DNA from 2 places in the Streptomyces sp. NPDC033136 genome. Region 1 is predicted to be linked to the other one. Evidence: riboswitches for the same ligand, from Rfam matches in the RefSeq annotation. Region 1 holds a riboswitch; the other holds the start of a gene.
What was found. A riboswitch is a leader RNA that binds a small molecule or an ion and turns the genes downstream of it on or off. The one in region 1 is predicted to bind thiamine pyrophosphate.
Positions count from the first base shown of each region.

Region 2: it holds a riboswitch for thiamine pyrophosphate, as region 1 does, so the genes downstream of both, ACZ5TL_RS18870 (thiamine ABC transporter substrate-binding protein) here and thiO (glycine oxidase ThiO) in region 1, are expected to answer to the same signal.

Region 1 is NZ_JBVIPD010000005.1:96,606-108,313, forward strand. Features, by position in the region: gene ACZ5TL_RS11050 (class II 3-deoxy-7-phosphoheptulonate synthase) at 1-542, shown strand, start outside; gene ACZ5TL_RS11055 ((2Fe-2S)-binding protein) at 701-925, shown strand; gene bfr (bacterioferritin) at 991-1,467, opposite strand; gene ACZ5TL_RS11065 (sulfite oxidase-like oxidoreductase) at 1,643-2,293, shown strand; gene ACZ5TL_RS11070 (deoxyribonuclease IV) at 2,298-3,176, opposite strand; gene pknB (Stk1 family PASTA domain-containing Ser/Thr kinase) at 3,234-5,156, opposite strand; gene ACZ5TL_RS11080 (thiazole synthase) at 5,250-6,047, opposite strand; gene thiS (sulfur carrier protein ThiS) at 6,050-6,250, opposite strand; gene thiO (glycine oxidase ThiO) at 6,247-7,437, opposite strand; TPP riboswitch at 7,435-7,546, opposite strand; gene ACZ5TL_RS11095 (NAD(P)/FAD-dependent oxidoreductase) at 7,751-8,992, shown strand; gene ACZ5TL_RS11100 (Rv2175c family DNA-binding protein) at 9,077-9,442, shown strand; gene thiE (thiamine phosphate synthase) at 9,838-10,497, shown strand; gene metF (methylenetetrahydrofolate reductase [NAD(P)H]) at 10,593-11,516, shown strand; gene ACZ5TL_RS11115 (SCO2102 family sporulation regulator) at 11,573-11,708, shown strand, end outside.
Region 2 is NZ_JBVIPD010000009.1:91,874-103,581, forward strand. Features, by position in the region: gene ACZ5TL_RS18825 (aspartate aminotransferase family protein) at 1-82, shown strand, start outside; gene ACZ5TL_RS18830 (ABC transporter ATP-binding protein) at 290-1,039, shown strand; gene ACZ5TL_RS18835 (hypothetical protein) at 1,021-2,517, shown strand; gene ACZ5TL_RS18840 (VOC family protein) at 2,643-3,050, shown strand; gene ACZ5TL_RS18845 (LOG family protein) at 3,075-4,196, shown strand; gene ACZ5TL_RS18850 (LAETG motif-containing sortase-dependent surface protein) at 4,401-5,057, shown strand; gene ACZ5TL_RS18855 (maleylpyruvate isomerase family mycothiol-dependent enzyme) at 5,116-5,913, opposite strand; gene ACZ5TL_RS18860 (ABC transporter ATP-binding protein) at 5,939-6,958, opposite strand; gene ACZ5TL_RS18865 (ABC transporter permease) at 6,958-8,622, opposite strand; gene ACZ5TL_RS18870 (thiamine ABC transporter substrate-binding protein) at 8,598-9,683, opposite strand; TPP riboswitch at 9,763-9,869, opposite strand; gene rlmN (dual-specificity RNA methyltransferase RlmN) at 9,917-11,023, opposite strand; gene ACZ5TL_RS18880 (hypothetical protein) at 11,192-11,413, shown strand; gene ACZ5TL_RS18885 (SRPBCC family protein) at 11,445-11,708, opposite strand, start outside.

The DNA of each region.
Region 1 (11,708 bases):
GCACCCGGCAGCTGGACCACGCGCACATCGAGTTCGCGTCGAGGATCCGCAACCCCATCGGCATCAAGCTGGGCCCGACGACCACGGCCGAGGACGCGCTGCAGTACATCGAGCGCCTCGACCCGGAGCGGGAGCCGGGCCGGCTGACGTTCATCGTCCGCATGGGCGCCGACAAGGTCCGCGACAAGCTCCCCGAGCTGGTCGAGAAGGTCACCGCCTCCGGTGCCACCGTGGCCTGGGTGACCGACCCGATGCACGGCAACACCTTCGAGGCGGCCTCCGGGCACAAGACCCGCCGCTTCGACGACGTGCTCGACGAGGTCAAGGGCTTCTTCGAGGTCCACAAGGAGCTCGGCACCCACCCGGGCGGCATCCACGTGGAGCTGACCGGCGACGACGTCACCGAGTGCGTGGGCGGCGGCGACGAGATCTTCGTCGACGATCTGCACCAGCGCTACGAGACGGCCTGCGACCCGCGGCTCAACCGCAGCCAGTCGCTCGACCTGGCGTTCCTGGTGGCCGAGATGTACAGGGACCAGTAACGGGTCCGCCTGTTACCGGGCATCGACTGGGGCGCGGATCACATACGATCCGCGCCCCTCTCGTCTTTTGCGACTCCCACCCGGCGGGTAAGGTTAGGTTAGCCTCACCGATCAACGGGGACGGCATCCAGGAACGAACCCGGCGGGAGGTGGACCGCGTGTACGTCTGCAGTTGCTTCGGAATCACCGAGAAGCAGGTCAAGCAGCACGCGGACAGCGGCGCCTGTACTCCCCGCCAGATTGCCTCCGCCTGCAAGGCGGGCACGGACTGCGGGTCCTGCGTGCGCCGTATCCAGGCGATTCTGGGCAGGGGGGCCTGCCCGCGCCGTGAGCTGGCCGACCAGGGCCGGCCGACGCTCACGGAACTCGAGGACGCCGCCTAGGGGCCTGTTGTGTCGTCGTCGCCCGAAGGGCGGCCGCGCGGCAGACCCCACCTTCGCAAAAGGCCCTAGCTCGGCTGCTCGATCTGCTGCGCGATGTACAGCGCCTCGCCGATCTTGTCGATCAGCTCCAGTTGCGTGTCCAGGTAGTCGATGTGGTGCTCCTCGTCCTCGAGGATCGACTCGAAGAGGTTCGCGGACGTGATGTCGCCCTTGCTGCGCATCACCTCGATACCGCGCTTGAGGCGGTCGATCGCCTCCACTTCGACCTGCCGGTCGGCCTGGAACATCTCGGTTACCGTCTGGCCGACCCGTACGTGGAAGAGCCGCTGGTAGTTGGGCAGGCCGTCCAGCATGAGAATGCGTTCGGTGATCTTGTCCGCGTGCTTCATCTCATCGATGGATTCTTCACGCGTGTACTTGGCGAGCTTCGTCCAGCCCTTGTTGTCCTGGATCCGGTAGTGCAGCCAGTACTGGTTGATCGCCGTCAGCTCGCCGGTCAACTGTTCGTTGAGGAATTCGAGGACCTCGGGGTCGCCCTGCATAGCAGAGGCTCCTTCCACGCGGGGGAACTGGCAGGTTGCGCCGCATGATTCCACTGGTGAAGAAGATCGTCCAGTAAGTCTTCACTTAGTAAGTAAGGGCATGCTTAGTTCTGTTTGTTCCGTTTTGGTGTCGCCCGGGTCCGGGGCATCACCCGGGGTCTGTCAGGATGGAGTCATGGGTCAGCCGCTGGAGAACGCATCGGGAGAAGGGCGCGACTCAGCAGGAGTGACGCAGCCCGGGCTGCCCCCGGGGCAACGGGTGCAACGCGGCTGGCCGGTCACGCACTACGGGCCCGTCCCCAAGTTCCGGCCCGAGCGCTGGGAGTTCCGGGTCTTCGGAGCCACCGCCGGCGGCGGCAAGCACTGCTGGTCCCACGAGGAGTTCACGGCCCTGCCCCACACCACCGTCGTGGCCGATCTGCACTGCGTCACGAAGTTCAGCATGCTGGGCGCCGAGTGGGGTGGCATTCCCGCCCGCACGCTCCTCGACCTCGCCCCGCCCGCGGACGACGTCACCCATGTGATGGTGTGGGCCGAGTACGGATTCAGCTCCAATCTCCGGCTGTCCGACTTCGCCTCCGAGCAGGCCCTCTTCGCCACCCACAAGGACGGCGAACTGCTCACCGCCGAGCACGGCTTCCCGCTGCGCCTGATCGTGCCCCACCTGTACGCCTGGAAGGGCCCCAAGTGGGTGCGCGGCGTGGAGTACATGACCGCCGACCGGCGCGGCTTCTGGGAGGAACGCGGCTACCACAACATCGGCGACCCCTGGCAGGAGCAGCGCTACTCGTACCAGGAGGGCCCCGAGGACGGCCCCGGTCTCTGAGCCCTCAGTCGTCGCGCAGCTTCTTCAGCCGCTCCACGTCCGCCGCGTGCCCCTGCTTTCCGCCCGGCGTCTCGATGACCAGCGGCACGCCCTCGGTCGCGGGGTGGGTCATCAGGGCCCGGAACGGGTCCTCGCCGATGTGGCCGACGCCGATGTTCTCGTGCCGGTCCTTGTGGGCGCCCACCACGTCCTTGGAGTCGTTGGCGTGGATCAGCTTCAGCCGGCCCTCGCCGACCGTGTCCACCAGCAGGTCCAGTGTCCGGTGCATGCCGTCGGGGCCCGTCAGGTCGTGCCCGGCGGCGAAGATGTGGCAGGTGTCCAGGCACACGCCCAGCTTCGGATGGGCGTCCAGGGCCTCGAAGTACGGGCCGAAGTCCCAGGTCCGCGAGCACAGCGAGGCGCCCTGTCCGGCGGTCGACTCCAGCAGCAGGAACGGGTCGTCGTCACGGGTCAGCTCGTCGAGCAGCGGCAGCAGGTGCTCCCGTACCTGCCGCAGCGCCACGGGCCGCTCCTGGCCGCCGGTCGCGCTGCCCGTGTGCACGACCACGCCCCGCGCCCCGATCGCCCGGCCCCGGCGCAGCGAGTGCCGCAGCGATTCCACCGACCGCTCCACGGTGGCCTCGGTGTGCGAGCCGAAGTTGATCAGGTAGGGGGCGTGCACGTACGCCGGGATCGACTCCGCCTCGCACGCGGCGCGGAACGCCTCGTCCTGCTTCGGGTTGCCGGCCGGGGTGGCCCAGCCGCGCGGATTGGCGACGAAGACCTGCACGGTCTCCGCCTTGAGGTCACGGGCGTACGCCAGGCCGACGGAGTGGAGTCCACCGGCCACGGGGACATGGCCGCCCACGGGATTGCGGGGAGGGCCGGACAGCTGATTGTTCACCCGTTCAGGGTGTCATGCGCCCGGCCCCGTCCCGTCCGGGCTCCCTGCCCGCGTCCGTCACCTGATCTTGATGGTGATCGTCGAGCCCTTGGGCGCGGTCTCGCCGCCCTCGACCGACTGGCCCTTGACCGTGTCGCCGAACAGGCCGAGCAGGCCGCGGTCCTCCTTGACCTGGAACCCGGCGGCCTCCAGCGCCTTCCTCGCGTCGTCCACGCTGTCGCCGACCACGTCCGGGACCTCGATCATCTCGGGGCCCTTGGACACGGTCAGCGTCACGGTGGCGCCCTCGGCGACCTGCGTGTCGGCCTTCGGGGACTGCGCCGCGACCTGGCCCTTGTCGAACTCGTCCGAGGTGACCTGCCGGGGCGAGATCTTCATGCTCAGGCCGGCCTCCTGCAGCTCCTCCCAGGCGTCGTCCTCGCTCTCACCGGTGACGTCGGGGACGTCGACCGGGGCGCCCTTGCTGACGACGAGAGCGATCGCCGAGCCTGCCCGTCGCTCGGTGCCGGCGGCGGGCTTCGTGCTGATCACGTAACCCTTGTCCATGTCCTCGCTGAACTCCTGCGTGACCATGCCGGGCTCCAGGCCGTCCGACCTCAGCCGCTCCTTGGCCCGGGCCAGTCGGTACGCCGCCACATCCGGCACCTTCACCGTCTCCGGGCCGTCGGAGACGGTGAACGACACGGAGTCGTTGACACGGATACGGCTGCCCGGCTCGGGCTGGGTACCGATGATCGTGCCGCGCTCGACGGTGTCGCTGTAGTCGTGGCTGACCTTGCCGACCTCGAGCCCGGCGTCCTCCAGTTGCTGCCGGGCCTGCGCTTCGGTCTTCGACAGCAGCGCCGGGACCTTGGTGAACTGGCCGGAGTTGATGTACCAGACGCCCGCGCCGACCCCGAGGACCAGCAGCAGGGCGGTGACGATCGAGAGGACGCCACGCCGCGGCAGGCGTCCCCGGGGTGGTGGCGGAGGCGGCGTCCGCAGCCGGCTGGTGCGGTGCACCGCCGGCTCGGCGTCCTCGTCGACGGGCAGCGGCCGCGGCACCGTCAGCGCCCGCGGGATCACGCTCGTCCGGTCGTCGGCGTTGTCGTGGTCCGCCGTGAGCGCCTGCGGCGGCACCGCGTCCAGCTGGTCCTCGCTGAGCCGGCCGCGTCCGTCGCGGACCCGCGCGAGCAGCGCCACCGCGTCGTGCGGGCGGATCTCCGGAGTGCGGGCGGTCGCCGAGGCCACCATCTCGTCCAGCTCGTACGCCAGGCCCGGCACGGCGGCCGAGGGCGGCGGCACGTCCTCGTGCAGGTGCTTGTAGAGGATCACGGCGGGGGAGTCCCCGTCGTGCGGCTTGTCGCCGGTCAGCATCTCGTACAGCATCACGCCGCAGGCGTACACGTCGACGCGGGGGGCGGTGGTGCCGTTCTCTATCTGCTCGGGGGCGAGGTACGAGACGGTGCCGAGGACGGTGCCGGTGGTGTTCGTCACCGTGTCCACGGCCCGGACGAGCCCGAAGTCGGCGACCTTGACCCGGCCGTCGTCCCCTATCAGGACGTTCTCCGGCTTCATGTCGCGGTGCACGAACCCGGCACGGTGGGCGGCGCCCAGTGCGGCCAGCACCGGCTCCAGGATGTCCAGGGCGGCGCGCGGCTGCAGCGCCCCGCGCTCGCGCAGCACGTCGCGCAGAGTGCAGCCGGCGACGTACTCCATGGCGAGGTAGACGTACGAGCCGTCGGTGCCCTGGTCGAAGACCTGCACCACGTTCGGGTGCGCCAGCCGGGCCACCGACTTCGCCTCCCGGATGAACCGCTCGACGAACGAGCCGTCGACCGCGAGCGAGGGGTGCATCACCTTGAGGGCGAGGACCCGGTCGAGCCGGGTGTCCACGGCCCGGTAGACCGTGGCCATCCCGCCGACCGCGATCCGCGCGTCTACGCGATACCGGCCGTCGAGCACCTGCCCGACCAAGGGGTCCTGAAGGGTCGTGTCCACGCAGGCGAGTGTACGAGCCGCCACCGACAGCCCCGGCCCCCCGTCGGTTTCGGGGCGGGACTGCAGCCGACCTGTGACGTGTGCCCGGCCCGCCTACCGGAACGCGGGCCGCTCCGGATCCAGCGCGGCCATGCCCTCGGCCGGCGACGACGCCTGAGCGAAGTGCCGCCGCGGGATCCGCCCCGCCCGGTACGCCAGCCGCCCCGCCTCCACGGCATGCCGCATCGCGTCGGCCATCAGCACCGGCTCCTGCGCCCGCGTCACCGCCGAGGCGAGCATCACACCCGCACACCCCAGCTCCATCGCCAGCGCCGCGTCCGACGCGGTCCCGGCGCCCGCGTCCAGGATCACCGGCACGCGCGCGTGCTCCACGATCAGCTGGAAGTTGTGCGGGTTGCGGATGCCCAGCCCGGAACCGATCGGCGAGCCGAGCGGCATGATCGCCGCGCAGCCCACGTCCTCCAGCTTCCGCGCCAGCACGGGGTCGTCGTTGGTGTACGGCAGCACCGTGAACCCGTCGTCGACCAGTGTCTCGGCCGCGTCCAGCAGCTCGATCGGATCCGGCAGCAGCGTGCGCTCGTCGGCGATGACCTCCAGTTTGATCAGGTCCGTGCCGAGGGCCTCGCGCGCGAGGCGGGCCGTGAGGACGGCCTCCGAGGCGGTGAAGCAGCCCGCCGTGTTGGGCAGCACCCTGATGCCGAGCTTGTCGAGGACGGACAGCACCGAGCCGTGCACCGAGGCGTTCACGCGGCGCATCGCGACCGTCGTCAGCTCCGTCCCGGACGCGACCAGCGACCGCTCCAGCACGTCGAGACTGGGCGCCCCGCCCGTACCCATGATCAGGCGGGACGTGAAGGACGTACCACCGAGGACAAACGGATCGTCGGCCATGGTCAGCCTCCCTGGACTGCGGTGAGGACCTCCACGCGGTCTCCCTCGGAGAGGGGCGTGGACGGCCACTGTGTGCGCGGGACGACGGTTTCGTTGAGGGCGGCGGCCACTCCCGAGGGCGACGCGGTCAGCGACTCCACGACGGTGCCGAGAGCAGTGCCGGGCCGGACGTCCCGGGGCTCCCCGTTGACGGAGATGTTCATGCGGGCTGCTCCGTGAGTGCGGTGACGGTGCTGAAGCGCTTGGGGGTGAAGGGGCCGGCCTCCTCGGGGAGTTCACCCGTCGCCAGGGCGTGCGCCAGGGCGTCGCCGGTCACCGGCGTGAGCAGCACGCCGTTGCGGTAGTGTCCGGTGGCCAGCAGCAGCCCCTCCAGCCCGGTCGGGCCGAGCAGCGGCGCGTTGTCGGGGGAGCCGGGGCGCAGCCCGGCCCGGGTCTCGGTGAGCGGCAGCTCGGTGATGCCCGGCACCAGCTCGTGCGCGTCGCGCAGCAGCTCGTACACACCGCCCGCGGTCACGGTCGTGTCCCAGCCCAGCTCCTCGCTGGTCGCCCCGACGACCAGCTCGCCGCTCTCGCGCGGCACCAGGTAGACATGGCTGCCGCGTACGACCGCGCGCACGGTCCGGCTGAGGAACGGCCCGTGCCGCTGCGGCATGGTCAGCCGTACGACCTGCCCCTTCACCGGCCGCACGGGAGGCAGCACGTCCTCCGGCACCCCCGAGAGCCGCCCGCTGAGGCTGCCCCCGGCGAGCACCACCTGCCCGGCACCCAGCTCGCTCCCGTCGGCCAGGACGACGCCCGCGGCCCGGTCCCGTACGACGGTCAGCCGCTCCGCCCAGGCCCGGTGGACGACCACGCCGGCCCGCTCGCACGCGGCCACCAACGCCCCGGCCAGCCGACGGGGGTCGATCTGGTGGTCGCCGTCGACCCGCAGCCCGCCGCGCACGCCCGGCGCGAGCATCGGCTCCAGGCGCCGGCACTCGCGCCCCGACAGCCACTGCGACTCCAGGCCCGACTGCTGCTGCAGGGCGTGCAGTTCGCGCAGGTGGGCCCGGTCGTCGGCGTCCAGGGCCACGGCGAGGGTGCCGCAGCGGCGGTAACCGAGGTCGTGGCCGGTCAGCTCGGTGAGTTCGGACGCGAAGTCCGGGTAGCGCCGGGCGGAGGCCAGGTTCAGGCCGAGCAGGGTCTGCTCGCCGTAGTGCAGCTCGGTGACGGCGGCCAGCATGCCGGCCGCGACCTGCGCGGCTCCGCCGCCCGGCTCCGGGTCCACGAGGGCCGTGGCGAACCCGCGCTGCGCGGCCCGCCAAGCCGTGACCAGGCCGATGATCCCGCCCCCGACGACGAGGACGTCTGATGTGGCGGACGTATCCGATGCGGTGGACGTAGGCGACATGGGCGTCCAGCCCCTCCCTTCGCCGGCATGACCCGGATCAGGTTCGTACGGTCGGAGGCCGCCAGCCTCCCTCTCAGCCCGGTGCGTCCGGGCTCCCGCGAGTGCTTTACGTCGGCCACCCTAGCCCGAGGCGGCGGAGGGCGGTAAGAGAGCCTCCACCGGGGCCCGGGTCCGGCACCCGGGCGGCGACGTCGTACACGGGCCGATCGCGGGTACCCGGACAGACGGGCCCGGGCGGCGGGACGAGTGCTGTGGAGCAGGTCATGACGCGGGAGCAGTGACTGACAGAACGTCAGGTGTCTATGGTGATCAGGTGAGCGAGCAGACGCAGGAAACAGGCTCGTCCGCGCCGCGGCGCGTGGTCGTGGCGGGCGCGGGCATGGCCGGTGTGCAGACCGCGGTCGCCCTGCGGGAGCAGGGCTTCACCGGCACGGTGATCCTGATCGGCGCCGAGCCCCACCAGCCCTACGACCGGCCCCCCTTGTCCAAGGCCGTGCTGCTCGGCAAGGCCGAGGGCTCCGCCTTCGACGTCGACTTCGAGGCCCTCGGCATCGAACTGCGCCTCGGCTGCGAAGTGCTGGGCCTGCGCCCCGCCGACCATGAGCTGGACACAGAGGACGGACCCGTGCCCTACGACGTCCTGGTCGTCGCGACCGGTGCCGAACCGGTCCGGCTGCCCGGCGCGGAGGGCGTACCCGGGGTGCATCTGCTGCGCACCCTGGACGACGCCGAGCGGCTGCGGCCGGTGCTGGCCGGCCGGCACGACATCGTGGTCGTCGGCGCGGGCTGGATCGGCGCGGAGTTCGCCACGGCCGCCCGCGAGGCGGGCTGCGCGGTGACCGTCGTGGAGGCCGCCGAGCGGCCGCTGGCCGGGGCGCTGCCCGCCGAGGTCGCCGCACCGATGACCGGCTGGTACGCCGACGCGGGCGCGGTCCTGCGGACGAACGCGCGCGTGGCGCGCGTCGAGCCCGGCGCGGTGCTCCTCGACGACGGCTCGCGGCTGCCCGCCGACGCGGTCGTCGTCGGCATCGGCGCCCGCCCCGCGACGGCCTGGCTGGCCGGCTGCGGGATCGAGCTGGGCACCTACGGCGAGATCGTCGCCGACAAGCACCTGCGCACGTCGGCGCCGGATGTGTACGCGGTCGGCGACTGCGCGTCCTTCCCCTCCGGGCGCTACGGCGAGCGCCTGCTGGTCCACCACTGGGACAACGCCCTGCAGGGGCCGCGCACGGTCGCCGTGAACGTCGTCGGCCGGGCCTCGGGGGAGACCCCGGCGGTGTACGACCCGGTGCCCTACTTCTGGTCCGAGCAGTTCGGGCGGTTCGTGCAGTACGCCGGGCACCACGCCGCCGCGGACGCGACCCTGTGGCGCGGCGACCCCTCCGGTCCCGCCTGGACGGTCTGCTGGCTGCGGGGCGACCGGCTGGTCGCGCTGCTGGCGGTGGGCCGCCCCCGGGACCTGGCGCAGGGGCGCCGCCTGATCGAGTCGGGCACGCCGATGAACCCGGTGCTGCTGGCGGACCCGGCCCGGCCCATGAAGGCGGCTGCGGCCTAGGTGCCTGTTACCGGGGCCTCTGTGCCCGCCCGGCCGGACCGGGTCGGCTTCCGACTGTCGATGGTGGATGGCAGGCTTGTCACCGTGACCGAGATTGACGCAAAGATCGATGCTCTCGTCCCCGCCTGGCTCACCCTCCCCGACATCGCCGAACAGCTCGGCGTCGAGGTGACGCGTGTGCGGCAGCTGGTCAAGGAGGGCCAGCTGATCGCCGTACGCCGCGGTGAGAACCGCGCGCTGCACGTCCCCGCGGCGTTCATCGACGGGGACAAGGTCGTCAAGGGCCTGTCCGGGACCCTGACGCTCCTGCGGGACGACGGCTTCACGGACGAAGAGATGCTGGAGTGGCTTTTCACCCCCGACCCCAGCCTGCCCGGCACCCCGGCGCAGGCGCTCAGCGAGAACCGCGGCACGGAGGTGAAGCGCCGCGCCCAGGCGCTCGCGGTCTGACCCGCCCTCGCTCGAACAACCGTCCGGCGCCGTGTGAGCGGAGCCGGACCTGAACAACCGCCCGGTGTGGGGCCGTGGCCCGTGGGGTCACGGCCCGGGGACGGGCCGCGCCTGTTCGGGGCGGGTGGGGCTGCCGTGACCGCCCCGGGGCAGGCGTAAGGTGCCCGAGGCGCTCGCAGCGGGACGTGGGCGCTCGCTCCCGCGCCACGCCACGGAACGGGGGGCGCTTCGCGCCAGCACCATACGCAGTCGCACCTGCACCCGCACGGACACTCGGGCGCACCCGTACCCGCACCCACACGGGTACGACACCGACGTGCCCGTCGGCGCGCCGTACCCGTACGACCGGCGTACCCGCGGGCGGGCCCGCGCCACCGACACCCAGGGGGACACGCATGACCGGCACCGCCACCACCGCCCGGGCCCGGCTCGCCGACGCCCGGGTCTACCTGTGCACCGACGCCCGCAAGCGCCAGGGCGACCTCGCGCCGTTCCTGGACGCCGTGCTGGCCGGCGGGGTCGACATCGTGCAGCTCCGCGACAAGGGCATGGAGGCCGGCGAGGAATTGGAGCACCTGGCGGTCTTCGCCGACGCCTGCGCCCGGCACGGCAAGCTGCTCGCGGTCAACGACCGCGCGGACGTCGCACACGCCGCCGGCTCCGACGTCCTGCACCTCGGCCAGGGCGACCTCCCGGTCCCCGCGGCCCGCGCGGTCCTCGGCGACGACGTCCTGATCGGCCGTTCCACGCACGCCGAGTCCGAGGCGGCCGCGGCCGCCGTGCAGGACGGCGTGGACTACTTCTGCACCGGCCCGTGCTGGCCGACCCCCACCAAGCCCGGCCGCCACGCCCCCGGCCTGGGCCTGGTGCGCCACACCGCCGCCCTGGGCACCGACCGCCCCTGGTTCGCCATCGGCGGCATCGACCTCGGCAACCTCGGCGAGGTCCTGGACGCCGGCGCCCGGCGCGTCGTGGTCGTACGGGCGATCACCGAGGCCGACGACCCGGGCGCGGCGGCGGCCGAGTTCGCGAAGCGGCTGCGGGAGCGTGAGTGACGCCGGTCTGTCCAAGGGGTGGACAACAAGTGGACAAAGCGGTCAAATGTCAGCGTCCGGTTGGGGGACCGACGGCCCCTGGCTAACCTGCCGGTATGGCCCTCGGCACCGCATCCATCAGGTCGGACCACGCTCGCACGGTCCGCGACATGCTCGCGTCCGGCAAGACGACGTACTCGTTCGAGTTCTACGCCCCCAAGACCCCGAAGGGCGAGCGGAACCTGTGGAACGCGCTGCGCCGGGTCGAGGCCGTGGCGCCCGACTTCGTCTCCGTGACCTACGGCGCGGGCGGCTCCACCCGCGCGGGCACGGTCAAGGCGACCGAGGCGATCGCCTCCGACACCACCCTCACGCCGATCGCCCACCTCACCGCCGTCGACCACTCGGTGGCCGACCTGCGCAACATCATCGGTCAGTACGCCGACGCCGGGATCCGCAACATGCTCGCCCTGCGCGGCGACCCGCCCGGCGACCCGATGGGCGACTGGGTGCCGCATCCGCGGGGCCTCGCCTACGCCGCCGAGCTCGTCGAGCTGATCAAGGCCTCCGGCGACTTCTGCGTGGGCGTCGCCGCCTTCCCGGCGATGCACCCGCGCTCCACGGACTGGGACGCCGACGTCCGTCACTTCGTCGACAAGTGCCGTGCGGGCGCCGACTACGCCATCACGCAGATGTTCTTCCAGTCGGAGGACTACCTCCGGCTGCGTGACCGGGTCTCGGCCGCCGGCTGTGACACCCCGATCATCCCCGAGGTCATGCCGATCGCCAGCGTGCGGTCGCTGGAGCGGATCGGCTCGCTCACCAACGCCGCGTTCCCGGCCGCCCTGAAAGAGCGGATCCTCACAGCACAAGACGATCCGGCCGCTGTACGCTCCATCGGTATCGAATTCGCCACGGAGTTCTGTGCGCGGCTGCTCGCCGAGGGTGTGCCCGGCCTGCACTTCATCACGCTCAACAACTCCACCGCGACACTGGAGATCTACGAGAACCTGGGCCTGCACCACCCACCGCAGGCCTAGACCGTTCGCACCGGTATACGACACACTGCGTAGCGGCCACTGGGAGAGGGGCGTACATGGGCTGGGCGGTCCTCTACATCGCGTTCGGCATCGTCGCGCTGTGGCTGCTGGGCGAGGTGCTGCTGCAGTACAAGGCGCGGCTGCGCTGGCGGCTGCTCGCCTTCGGCGGCTTCCTCGGCGTCGTCATCGGTG
Region 2 (11,708 bases), on a different contig from region 1:
GCTGATCTCCGACCAGTCGACGTTCGACGAGATCGAGCAGATCCTGCGGGCCACCCTCTCGGAGGCGTGGACCAAGCTCTGACCCGTCGTCGCTCCGATCGTCTGCATGGATGATCAACACCGGCCTCGGTGCCGCCCGTTCGAGTGAGAAACGGCGGCCCGGGGCCACGTGCTGTCCGGCGTCCCGCCGCCTTCTGCCTAGCGTGCCCAGTGACCGATCGGCCCTGCCTTCGTTCCCCCGGACGGGGGATGGCACGGGAACTACGGATCTGAACCGAGGTGTACGCCCATGGAGGCCCCGCCGGACAACGACGTGCTCTGGACACGTGCCCTGCACTTCCAGCACGACGACGGCTCGCCCGCGCTCTGCGGCGTCTCGCTCGGCGTCCGGGAGGGCGAGATCCTCGCCCTCAGCGGCCCGCGCGGCAGCGGCAAGACGACCCTGCTGCGGTGCCTGTCCGGCCTGGTGCCCGTCCGGCGCGGCGAGGTCTGGTTCAACAGCATGCCCGTGCACACCATGGGCCCTCTCACCCGTGAGCGGCTGCGCCGCGACCGCTTCGGCTGGATCGACCCGGCCCCTTCCCTGGTGCCGGAGCTCAACGCCTGGGAGAACGCCGCCCTGCCGCTGATGCTGCGCGGCACCAGTCGGCGCCGGGCCAAGACCTCAGCCCTGGAGTGGCTGGAGCGCCTGGACATCGGCGACAGCGCCCGCAAACGCCCGCACCAGTTGGTGCAGGCCGAGCGCCAGCGAGTCTGCATCGCCCGCGCCCTCGCCCCGGCTCCGTCGGTGCTGTTCGCCGACGAGCCCACGGCGCCCCTGCACCGCGCCGACCGCGCCCATGCGCTGCGCACCCTCACCACGGCGGCCCGCTCCCACCACATCACCGTCGTCCTGGCCACGCACGACCCGCAGACCGCGGCCCTCGCCGACCGCACCGTGTCCCTGCTCGACGGGCGGCGCGTACAGACCGTGCACCTGCCGCCGGTAGTCGAGAACGCCGAGCCGGAAGGCCGGGCCGCGTGCTCGCTCTCCGTCTGACCCGCGGCGCCCACCCCGCCGTCCAGCTGCGCCGCCTCCTGGTCGCGGCGGCCTCAGCGGGCACGGGTTTCCTGTTGCTCTGCACCCTGGGCTACGCACTGGGCCACCCCGGCTCCCCGGGTGCCTCCCTGCTGCGCCTGGCCTGGTGCGCGGCCCCGCTGGCCGCCACGGTGTACTTCGCGGTCGCGGTGGCCCGTACCGACCCCGCCACCAAGCCCCGCCCCGGCCTGTCGGCGATCGGCCTCGGCCCGGTGCGCCTGATGGCCGTCTCGGCGACGACCACAGCCCTGTCCTGCACCCTGGGATCGATGCTCGCCCTGTTGTTCTTCCTCCACCTGCGGGGTGACCTGACGGGCATGCCCTTCGACGGCGCCGCCGCCGAGTCCCTCGCCGCCGGCCGGCCACTGCCGCTGCCGGGCGCCCTGACGTTGCTGGCGATCGTGCCCGGGGGCGCGTCGGTCGCGGTGGCACTGGCGCTGCGGCCCCGGGAGGCGGGGCCGGCCGGTCCCGGTGCGGCCCGGATGTACGGCCAGTTCGGCCGGCTGATCGTCCGGCCCGGGGACGCTCCCAGCACGGAGTCCGCCGCGCGGAAGAGCGGGCCGCCGGCGGCACGGGTCAGCGAGCGGACGCCAGCGACCGTCACGGACGCCGGCGGCACGGTGAGCGCGGTCGTCGAACCCGCTCAGCCGGTCGGTTCCATGAGCCTGACCGGGGAGCCCGCTCAGCAGCCCGCCCCGCACCCGGCGAGGCCGGACGCCGCGGGCGCCCTCAGTCTCGACGCGGCCCCCGCCCGCCACCCCGTGGCTCCTGACACCGCCGACGACCCCGCGGCCCTCGACGCGGCGCCGCCGGACACCCTCGACCCCGAGGCCTCCCCCACCGCCGCCCCCTCCGGTCTCCCCTGGGGCATCGCCGCCCTGGCCGCGGGCCTCGCCGTGGAGACCTACACGAGCCGTACCTCCCCCACGCCCCCCGACCTCACCTTCTCCGGCGCATCCCCCGGCATCCTGGTGGGCTGGGCGCTGTGCGCCGTGGGCCTGGCCTTGGCCGGTCCGGGCCTGACCCACCTGAGCGGGCGGCTGCTCCAGTCGGCCCGCCCCGGCGCCCTGCGGCTCCTGGCCGGCCGCATCCTCATGGCGGAGGCCACCCGCATCGGCCGTCCTCTGGGCGTCGTCTGCGCGGTCATGGCCGCCGCGTGGGCCATGACGCTCCTGCACGCCCCGGACGGGCTGTCGCTCGGTCCGCTCACCGTCCTCGGCGTGCTCCTGGTGACCGGCTGCACCGTGGCGACGCTCCTCACGGCCGCGGTCGAGGCCCGGCAGGCCCGCGCCGACACCACCGCCGCGCTGATGCGCCTCGGCGCCCCCGCGACGGTGCTGCGCAGCGCCGCCGCCCTCCGCGCGGGCGCGCTGCTCGCCCTGTTCGGCCCGCTCACGCTGACGGTCGCGGAACTGGCGGCGCTGCCGCTGGCCCGCTGAGCCCGCCCGCCGACTCCCGCCGAAGGCCCGTACGAGAAATATCCCCGGACGGCGATGAGTTCCGTGCCGGCCCCCGGTCTTATCCCGCGTAACGACAGTGACCTGACCCGATGGGAGAGACCTCCATGTACCAGCAGATGATCTTCGTGAACCTGTGCGTCAGCGACCTCGGCGCCTCAAAGAAGTTCTTCACGGAGCTGGGCTTCACGATCAACGAGCAGTTCAGTGACGACACGACCGCCTCGGTCGTGATCAGCGACGCCATCGTGGTGATGGTGCACACCAAGGAGAAGTACTCCCAGTTCACGAAGAAGAAGATCGCGGACCCGACGAAGACCAGCGAGGTGCTGATCGCACTGAGCGCCGAGAGCCGCGAGAAGGTCGACGAGCTGGTCGAGAAGGCGGTCGCGGCGGGCGGTTCCGTCTCCGGCGAGACCCAGGACCACGGCTTCATGTACGGCCGCGCCTTCGACGACGTCGACGGCCACACCTTCGAGGTCGTGTGGATGGACCCGGCGGCCGTCGAGGGCTGAGACGCGCTGTGCCAGCATGGGCGGGTGCAGACGATGCCCGCCCACGCGGCCCACCATGACGACCGTGAGATAGAGACCCTCGAGGAGTTCGACGCGACCGTCTCGGCGCGCGGCACGCTCGCCGGACACCGTGTCCAGGCCGTCGATCTGACGGACCGCACGCGCGAGTTGCTCACCACGGACACGTCGGGCGCGGTCTTCCTCGGCTGCGCGATGCGCGAGGACGCGGCCGCGAAGATCCGCGGCGACGGCGCCCTGGTCTTCCCGCCGGTCCCGGACCTGCCGTTCGACCCGTACCGCGGCCTGCTCTACTCGCCCGACGAGTTGTTCGCGTCCCTGGCCGACGGCTACGAGGCCACGCCCGACGCCCTCGCCTACGCCTGGTTCCAGCGCACCAAGGCGGACCGGGACATCTACGCGTCCCTGCTGCGCGCGGTCCACGACGACTCCGTCTCGGACGCGCTCGACGAACTCCTGTCCGGTGCCCGGGTGGTGGGCGTGATGGGCGGCCACGCGATGGCCCGCGGCACGGAGGAGTACGCGGGCGCCGCACGCCTCGGCCGGGAACTGACCCGGGCCGGTTTCACGGTCGCCACCGGCGGTGGCCCCGGCGCGATGGAGGCGGCCAACTTCGGCGCGTACGCCGCCCCGTTCGGTGACGAGATGCTCACCGAGGCGCTGGAACTGCTCGGCAGAACACCGCGCTTCACCCCGTCGATCACGCCATGGGCGGCAGCCGCCTTCGAGATACGCGCCCGCTGGCCCCGGGGCGGGCGTTCCGTCGGCATCCCGACCTGGTTCTACGGCCACGAGCCGCCGAACGCGTTCGCCTCCCACATCGCCAAGTACTTCGCCAACGCCACCCGCGAGGACGGCCTGCTGGCCCGGTCGGGCGCGGGTGTGGTGTTCCTGCCGGGCGCCGCCGGGACGCTGCAGGAGATCTTCGACAACGCGACGCCGAACTACTACGAGTCGCGCGGCGAGCCGACGCCCATGGTGCTCGTGAACCGCGCGCACTGGACGGAGCGGCTGCCTGCCTGGCCCCTGCTCCGTTCACTCGCCGAGGGGCGTTCCATGGAGGCGCGCATCGCGCTGGTGGAGCGGATCGAGGAGGCGCCGGAGGCGTTGAAACGTCTCGGCGGTTAATAAGCTGGCAAAGCAAGTGCTTGCATCCTGCATATGCGTTGACACTACTTATGCCGCACTTATAGACCTGTGAGTCTCCTGGTAGTGCTGATGTCCCGTCAACACTGCCTCAGCCCCCCGCATTTACGCATCCCGTAAAGGACAAACGTGGCAGTTCTGTCCGTATCACCCCGTACGGCCTCGCGTCGTACCGTCGCACGTTCCGTGCGGATCCTCGGTGTCGTCTCCGCCTCGGCCGCGCTCGCGCTCGGCGCCGCGGGCAACGCGCTCGCCTGCAACATCAACGAGTTCTCCGCCGAGGCGAAGTGCGATGGTGACAAGGGCGTCATCACCGTCACCGACGTGGACCCGGCCGGCGTCCCGGCCACGGTCACCGTGTACCTGGAGAACAACGGCGCCGACGTGAAGAAGGTCGGTGAGCAGGTGGTCAGGGGCTCGCGCGAGGGCACCACCATCACCTTCGCCGAGGACTGGAAGCCGAACGCCGAGTACCGCATCCACGTCAAGGCCATTCCGTACGTCGACGAGGACATCAAGCCGAACCTCGTCACCCCGGCCACGGCCTGCAAGAAGGAGGAGGAGAAGCCCCCGGCTTCGACTCCGCCGGCCACGCCGACCCCGTCGGCCTCCCCGTCCAAGCCCGCCGAGGAGACCGAGACCCCGGCTCCGACGCCGTCGGAGAGCCAGAGCACCTCGCCGGCGGCCAACGCGCCCGCTCCGGCCGGTGACTCCAACCTCGCCGAGACCGGAGCCAACTCGAGCACCGGCATCATCGCCGGCGTCGCGGCTGCCCTGGTCGTCGTCGGGGGCGGCGCGGTGTTCTTCGGCATGCGCCGCCGCGGGGCCAAGGCCGACAGCTGACGAGTCCGCACCCCGCGATGTGGCCCGCCCCTGATCCGGGGGCGGGCCACGTCCCGTCTCACCCGAACGTCGCCCGCCGCAGCCAGAACTCCAGCAGCTCCCGGTCACCGAGCACTTCCAGCTCCCCGGCGTCCAGGGGCAGCCGGCGGTAGAACGCGAGCAGCACGGAGGTGAGGGGTCCGCGCAGGGCGACGGTGGCCTTCTCGTGGCCACGGCGCCAGGTGACACCGTCCTCGGTGAGTTCGACGAGCCACTCGGCATTCAGGCCGGGACCGGTGTCGGTGGCGTGCAGATGGATGCTGCGGGCCGGGCCGCGCAGTTCGCTCACCGTGTCGTCCGGGTCCGTCCGCTGTACGTACGCCACGATCTGGAGCCACTCGTCGATCGCGTCGGCGGCCACCTCGGGCGCGACCTCGTACGGCAGTCCCGCGGCGAGGGTGGCGTCCGCGCGGTGCACGGTGATCTCGTGCGTCACCCGGCGGGCCCAGAACCCGGAGTCGGGGATCCCCGCCCAGCTCCACACCTTCGTGTCCGGCCCCGCCTCCCGCAGCGCTGCGACGACCTGCTCGCCGCTCTCCGCGAGCCACGCGTCCAGTGCGGCGGCGTCACCCCGGGCCCCGGGTCCGGCGAAGTCCGGCACCCGCTCCTCGGGCACCTCCTTCTGGGCCCGGGTCCGCACGATGAACTCCACCCAGCGCAGGGCACCGCCCAGGTGCCGGACCAGATCCTCCAGCGACCAGTCCGGGCAGGTCGGCACGGTGGCGGACAGATCGGCACCGGACGTCACCACGGTTCTCAACTGAGCGACCTGGTGGAAGATTTCGTCGCAGTAGCGGTCATGTTCGAGCAGCGTCATGCCCCGCACCTTAGGCGGCGGACGATCAGTCGAGCACCACGATTTCGGCCGCGTCGAACTCCACACCGACCTCGTCCCCGACCTCCGGCGCCGCCCGCAGCGCGCAGGCCGCCTCCAGGCGCGGTGCGTCCGGAGGCTGAAGACGGACGGCGACGTGGGTGCCCTTGAAGGTGCGGGCGGTCACCGTGCAGCGCAGGCCCGTCCCGGCGGGCACCAGGAGCACGCCGGCGGGCCGGACCAGCAGGGTGTGCGTGCCCTGCGGGGCTCCTTCCGGCACCGGCACCTTGCCCCACGGCGTGTCCGCGGCCTCCGCCCCGACCGTCGCCTCGACAACGTTCTCGAAGCCGAGGAAGCGGGCCACGAACGCATCGGCGGGCCGCTGCCACACCTCAAGGGGCGTACCGGACTGGGCGATCCGCCCGTCCCGCATCACCACGACCCGGTCGGCCAGCGCGAAGGCCTCCCCCTGGTCGTGCGTCACGGCGAGTACGGTCGTGCCCAACCGGGCGAACAGTTCCCTCAGTTCGACGACCAGCCGCTCCCGCAGCGACCGGTCCAGCTGACCCAGCGGCTCGTCCAGCATCAGCAGCCGGGGGCTCGGTGCCAGGGCCCGGGCGAGCGCCACCCGCTGCTGCTCCCCGCCGGACAGCGCCGCGACGGCCCGGCGCTGCGCACCGGGCAGGCCCACGAGGTCCAGCAACTCCCGGACGCGCTCGGCCTGTTGACGCTTGGTTGCGCCACGCGTCCGCAGCCCGAAGGCGACATTGCCGCCCACGTCCCGCTGCGGGAACAGCTGGTGGTCCTGGAACATCAGCCCGACGCCCCTCTGGTGCGCGGGCACGCCCGCCTGGTCGCGTCCGTCGAGCGCCACCCGCCCGGAGTCGAGCGGCTGCAGCCCGGCCACCGCCCGCAACAGGGTCGACTTGCCGCTGCCGCTCGGCCCGAGCACGCACACGATCTGGTGCTCGGCGACCTCCAGATCGACGGCGTCCAGCACGGCCCGCCCGCCGAAACGGACCGTCGCACCCTCCAGGGCCAGCAGCATCAGAACTCCCCCGTCCGGTCCGTGCGGAGCCTCTCCAGCACCAGCAGGGCCACGGCGCACACCACCATCAGAATCGTCGACAGGGCCATCGCCTGCCCGTAGTTGAGATCCCCGGGCCGCCCCAGCAGCCGTGCCACGGCCACCGGCAGCGTGGGGTTGTCGGGTCGCGCGATGAACACCGTCGCCCCGAACTCACCGAGCGACACCGCGAAGGCGAACCCGGCCGCGATCAGCAGCGCCCGCCGCACCAACGGCAGGTCCACCTCCCGCCACACCCGCCAGGGCGAGGCTCCCAGCACCGAGGCCGCCTCCCGCAGCCGCACGTCCACCGCCCGCAGCACGGGCAGCATGGTCCGCACGACGAACGGCACCCCGACCAGCGCCTGCGCGAGCGGCACCAGGATCCACGAGGACCGCAGATCCAGCGGCGGCTCGTCCAGCGCGATCAGAAACCCGAAGCCGACGGTCACCGCGGACACCCCGAGCGGCAGCATCAGCAGCGCATCGAAGCCGCGCACGAACCGCCCGACGTCCCGGCGGGTGAGCGCGGCAGCGGCGAGACCGCCGATCACCACGGCGATGGCCGTGGCGGCGACCGCGTACGACAGGGAGTTGCCGATCGCCTCGATCGGCGGGACCAGGAACACTCCCCCGTCGTCGCTGGTCAGCGCCCGGTAGTAGCCGAAGCCCGGTGCGTCCAGCGACCGCTGCACCAGCACGGCCAGCGGCAGCACGAGCAGCACGACGACGGTGACGAGCACCCCGCCCAGCAGCGCCCACTGCCCCGCACCGCGCGGCCGGCGCGCGGTCACGGACGCGTCCACCAGCCGCAGCGCGGTCTCCCGCCGCCGCACGGTCCAGGCGTGCAGCGCGAGGACCGCCCCCACCGCGACGAACTGAATCAGCGTCAGCACGGCCGCCGTGGACAGGTCGAAGATCTCGGACGTCTGCCGGTAGATCTCCACCTCCAGGGTCGAGAAGGTGGGGCCGCCGAGGATCTGGACGACACCGAAGGAGGTGAAGGTGAACAGGAAGACCATGAGCGCGGCGGCGGACACGGCAGGTCCGAGGGCCGGCAGGGTCACCTGCCGCCAGGCCTTCAGAGGGGACGCGCCGAGCATCCGCGCGGCCTCCTCCTGCCGGGGGTCGAGCTGGGCCCACAGCCCGCCGACGGTCCTTACGACCACCGCGTAGTTGAAGAAGACGTGCGCGAGCAGGATCGCCCACACGGTGGTGTCCAGCCGTACGCCCCACAGCTCGTCGAGCAGCCCACCGCGCCCGACCAGCGCCAGGAACGCCGTGCCGACGACGACCGTCGGCAGCACGAACGGCACGGTCACCACCGCCCGCAGCACCTGCCTGCCCGGGAAGTCGAAGCGCGCGAAGACGTACGCGCCGGGGAGCGCGACCAGCAGCGTGAGCGCGGTGGAGACGAGCGCCTGCCAGGTGGTGAACCACAGGACGTGGCGGATGCCGGACTGGGCCAGCACCTCCCCGATCCGCCCGAGGTGCCAGGCCCCGTCGGCCTTGAGACCGCGCGCGACGATCGCGGTGACGGGGTAGGCGAAGAAGACCGCGAAGAACGCGACGGGCACGGCCAGCAGACCGAACCGCGCCGCCGCGCCCCGCTTCCGGACACCTACTTCAGTACGAGTGAGGTCCACGACTTGACCCACTGGTCACGGTGGTCGGCGATCTTCGCCGGGTCCATGGTCTCCGGGTCCTCGGCCTGCGGCCCGTACTTCGTGAACTCCGGAGGCAGTTGGGCGCCCTCGCGCACCGGGTGGACGAACATGTTGAGCGGCACGTCCTCCTGGAACTCCTTGCTGAGCAGGAAGTCGAGGAACGCCTTGCCGCCCTCGGTGTTCCTCGCGTTGCTGAGCAGCCCTGCGTACTCGACCTGCCGGAAGCAGGTGCCCTCGGCGACGCCGGTCGGGGCCGTGCTCGGCTTCGGGTCGGCGTAGATCACCTCGGCGGGCGGCGAGGAGGCGTACGACACGACGAGCGGCCGGTCGCCCTTGGCCTTCCTGCCGCTGCTTGAGCCGGAGAACTCCTGGTTGTAGGCCTGCTCCCAGCCGTCGACGACCTTCACGCCGTTGGCCTTGAGCTTCATCCAGTAGCCCTCCCATCCGGCGTCGCCGTACTTCGCGACGGTGCCGAGCAGGAAGCCGAGGCCGGGAGAGGAGGTGGAGGCGTTCTCGGTGACGAGCAGGTTCTTGTACGCGGGCTTGACGAGATCGTCGAAGCTCCGCGGCGGGTCGAGCTTGCGGTCGGCGAAGTACTTCTTGTCGTAGTTGACGCAGACGTCGCCGGTGTCGACGGGTGTGACCCGGTGCTTGTCCTGGTCGACGCGGTACTCCGGCAGGATCGTGTCGGAGCCCTTCGCCTCGTACGGCTGGAACAGGCCGTTGTCGAGGGCGCGGGACAGCAGCGTGTTGTCGACGCCGAAGAAGACGTCGCCCTGCGGGTTGTCCTTGGTCAGGATGGCCTTGTTCACGGCCTGCCCGGCGTCGCCGTCCTTGAGGACCTCGACCTGGTAACCGGACTGCTTCTCGAAGGCCGCGATGACGTCCTCGGACGCGGCCCACGAGTCGTGGCTGACGAGGGTCACGGTCGTTGAGTCGCCGGACCCCTGACCGCCGCCGGACGAGCCGCACGCGGCGAGTGTGCCGGCCAGGCCGAGCCCGACGGCCACCGCCGTCAGCCGCTTGATGTTGTTGCTCACTGGATTCCTCCTGGGGGTGACCAGGAGAAGACGCGGCCCCGCCCGGGACTTGTCGGGGGTCCCGGGCAGGGCGCAACAGCTCGAGTGATGACCGATCTCCCTACCCAGAATGACCTGGGCCAGGTTCGGAGGGTCTGCGGCCCTGTGCCGCACTCTCAGCGCTGTGGCGCTCCCCTGTCGGAATATGCAGGTGTCGAAGAGTCGAACATGAAGATGTGCTTACGGCCGCCACACTACCGTTCGGTGGCCGCGAGCTGACCACACGCCCCGTCGATCTCCTGACCACGGGTGTCCCGGACGGTCACCGGCACACCGTGCGCGGCGATGGCCGCCACGAACGCCTTCTCGTCCTCGGGCCGCGAGGCGGTCCACTTGGAGCCGGGCGTCGGGTTCAGCGGGATCAGGTTGACGTGCACGGGCCGGCCCTTGAGCATCCGGCCCAGCCGGTCACCACGCCACGCCTGGTCGTTGATGTCGCGGATCAGCGCGTACTCGATGGACAGCCGACGCCCGGACTTGGCGCTGTACTCGAAGCCGGCGTCCAGCACCTCCCGGACCTTCCACCGCGTGTTCACGGGCACGAGGGTGTCGCGCAGCTCGTCGTCGGGGGCGTGCAGCGAGATGGCGAGGCGGCATTTGAAGCCCTCGTCGGCGAACCGGTGGATGGCCGGGACGAGCCCGACCGTCGAGACGGTGATACCGCGCTGCGAGAGTCCGACACCGTCGGGCTCGGGGTCGGTGAGCCGCCGGATGGCGCCGGTGACCCGGTTGTAGTTCGCGAGCGGCTCGCCCATGCCCATGAACACGATGTTGCTGAGCCGCGCCGGACCGCCCGGGACCTCCCCGTCCCTGAGGGCCCGCATCCCGTCCACGATCTGGTGGACGATCTCGGCGGTGGACAGGTTCCGGTCCAGCCCCGCCTGCCCGGTCGCGCAGAACGGGCAGTTCATCCCGCAGCCGGCCTGCGAGCTGATGCACATGGTGACCCGGTCCGGGTAGCGCATCAGCACGGACTCGACGAGCGTCCCGTCGAACAGCCGCCACAGCGTCTTGCGCGTGGTGCCCTGGTCGGTCGACAGATGCCGCACGACGGTCATCAGCTCGGGCAGCAGCGCCTCCCGCAGCCGGCCGCGGGAGGCGGACGGGATGTCGGTCCACTGCTCCGGATCATGCGCGTACCGCGCGAAGTAGTGCTGCGAGAGCTGCTTGGCACGGAACGGCTTCTCCCCGACCGCGGCAACGGCCTCCTTGCGCTCGGCAGGAGTGAGGTCGGCGAGATGCCGCGGCGGCTTCTTGGCTCCGCGCGGGGCGACGAATGTGAGTTCTCCGGGTGCAGGCATAACCCGTCCAGTGTGGCAGATCAACTCCGGCGGCCCAGGCCAGAGCCGGGTGGGGGCGGTCACCCGTGGGTGGCGGGTCGTCGCCGGTCGGCCTCGCACGGCCCGGGGACGGCCCGGGAGCGCGTGCTCCGGGGGTGGGATGATCGCTCCGGAGGGGTGCGAGTGGACATGCTCGAGCTCATGGAGTGGCTCGCCGAGCGCGGGGTCACGACCGTCTTCAAGGCCGACGGTGACCGCATGGCCGAGCGGAGGAAGGCATGGATGGTCATCGTCAGCGGTGGGCCGCTCGGCGAGGACTCGTTCTTCCGTGCTGACCTGGCGACGGCAGACGCATGCCTTGACTCGTTGCTCGCTCACCTGGAGGACAAGGGTCTGTCGCCGTTCGCGTGATCAGGGTCTGCCCTGCAGCCGTTGAAGGGCCCTAGCCGCCCGTGTGTTCCAGCCGGTCCTTGAGGAGCTGCTCGTTGCGCGGGAGTTCCTTGCGGACCTGGGGGCGCACGACGAGCGGGACGAGGACCTTGCCCATGCCGTGGCCCTCGAAGTCGATGTCGATCGTGACGTGGGAGCGACGCCCCTCGTCGAACGGCTCGACCTCGCCGTGCACCGTGGCCCGGACGGGACCGTCGACGCCGCGCATCGCCCAGCTGTGCGGCGGGTCGTACTCGGTGACCTCCATGGTCATCGG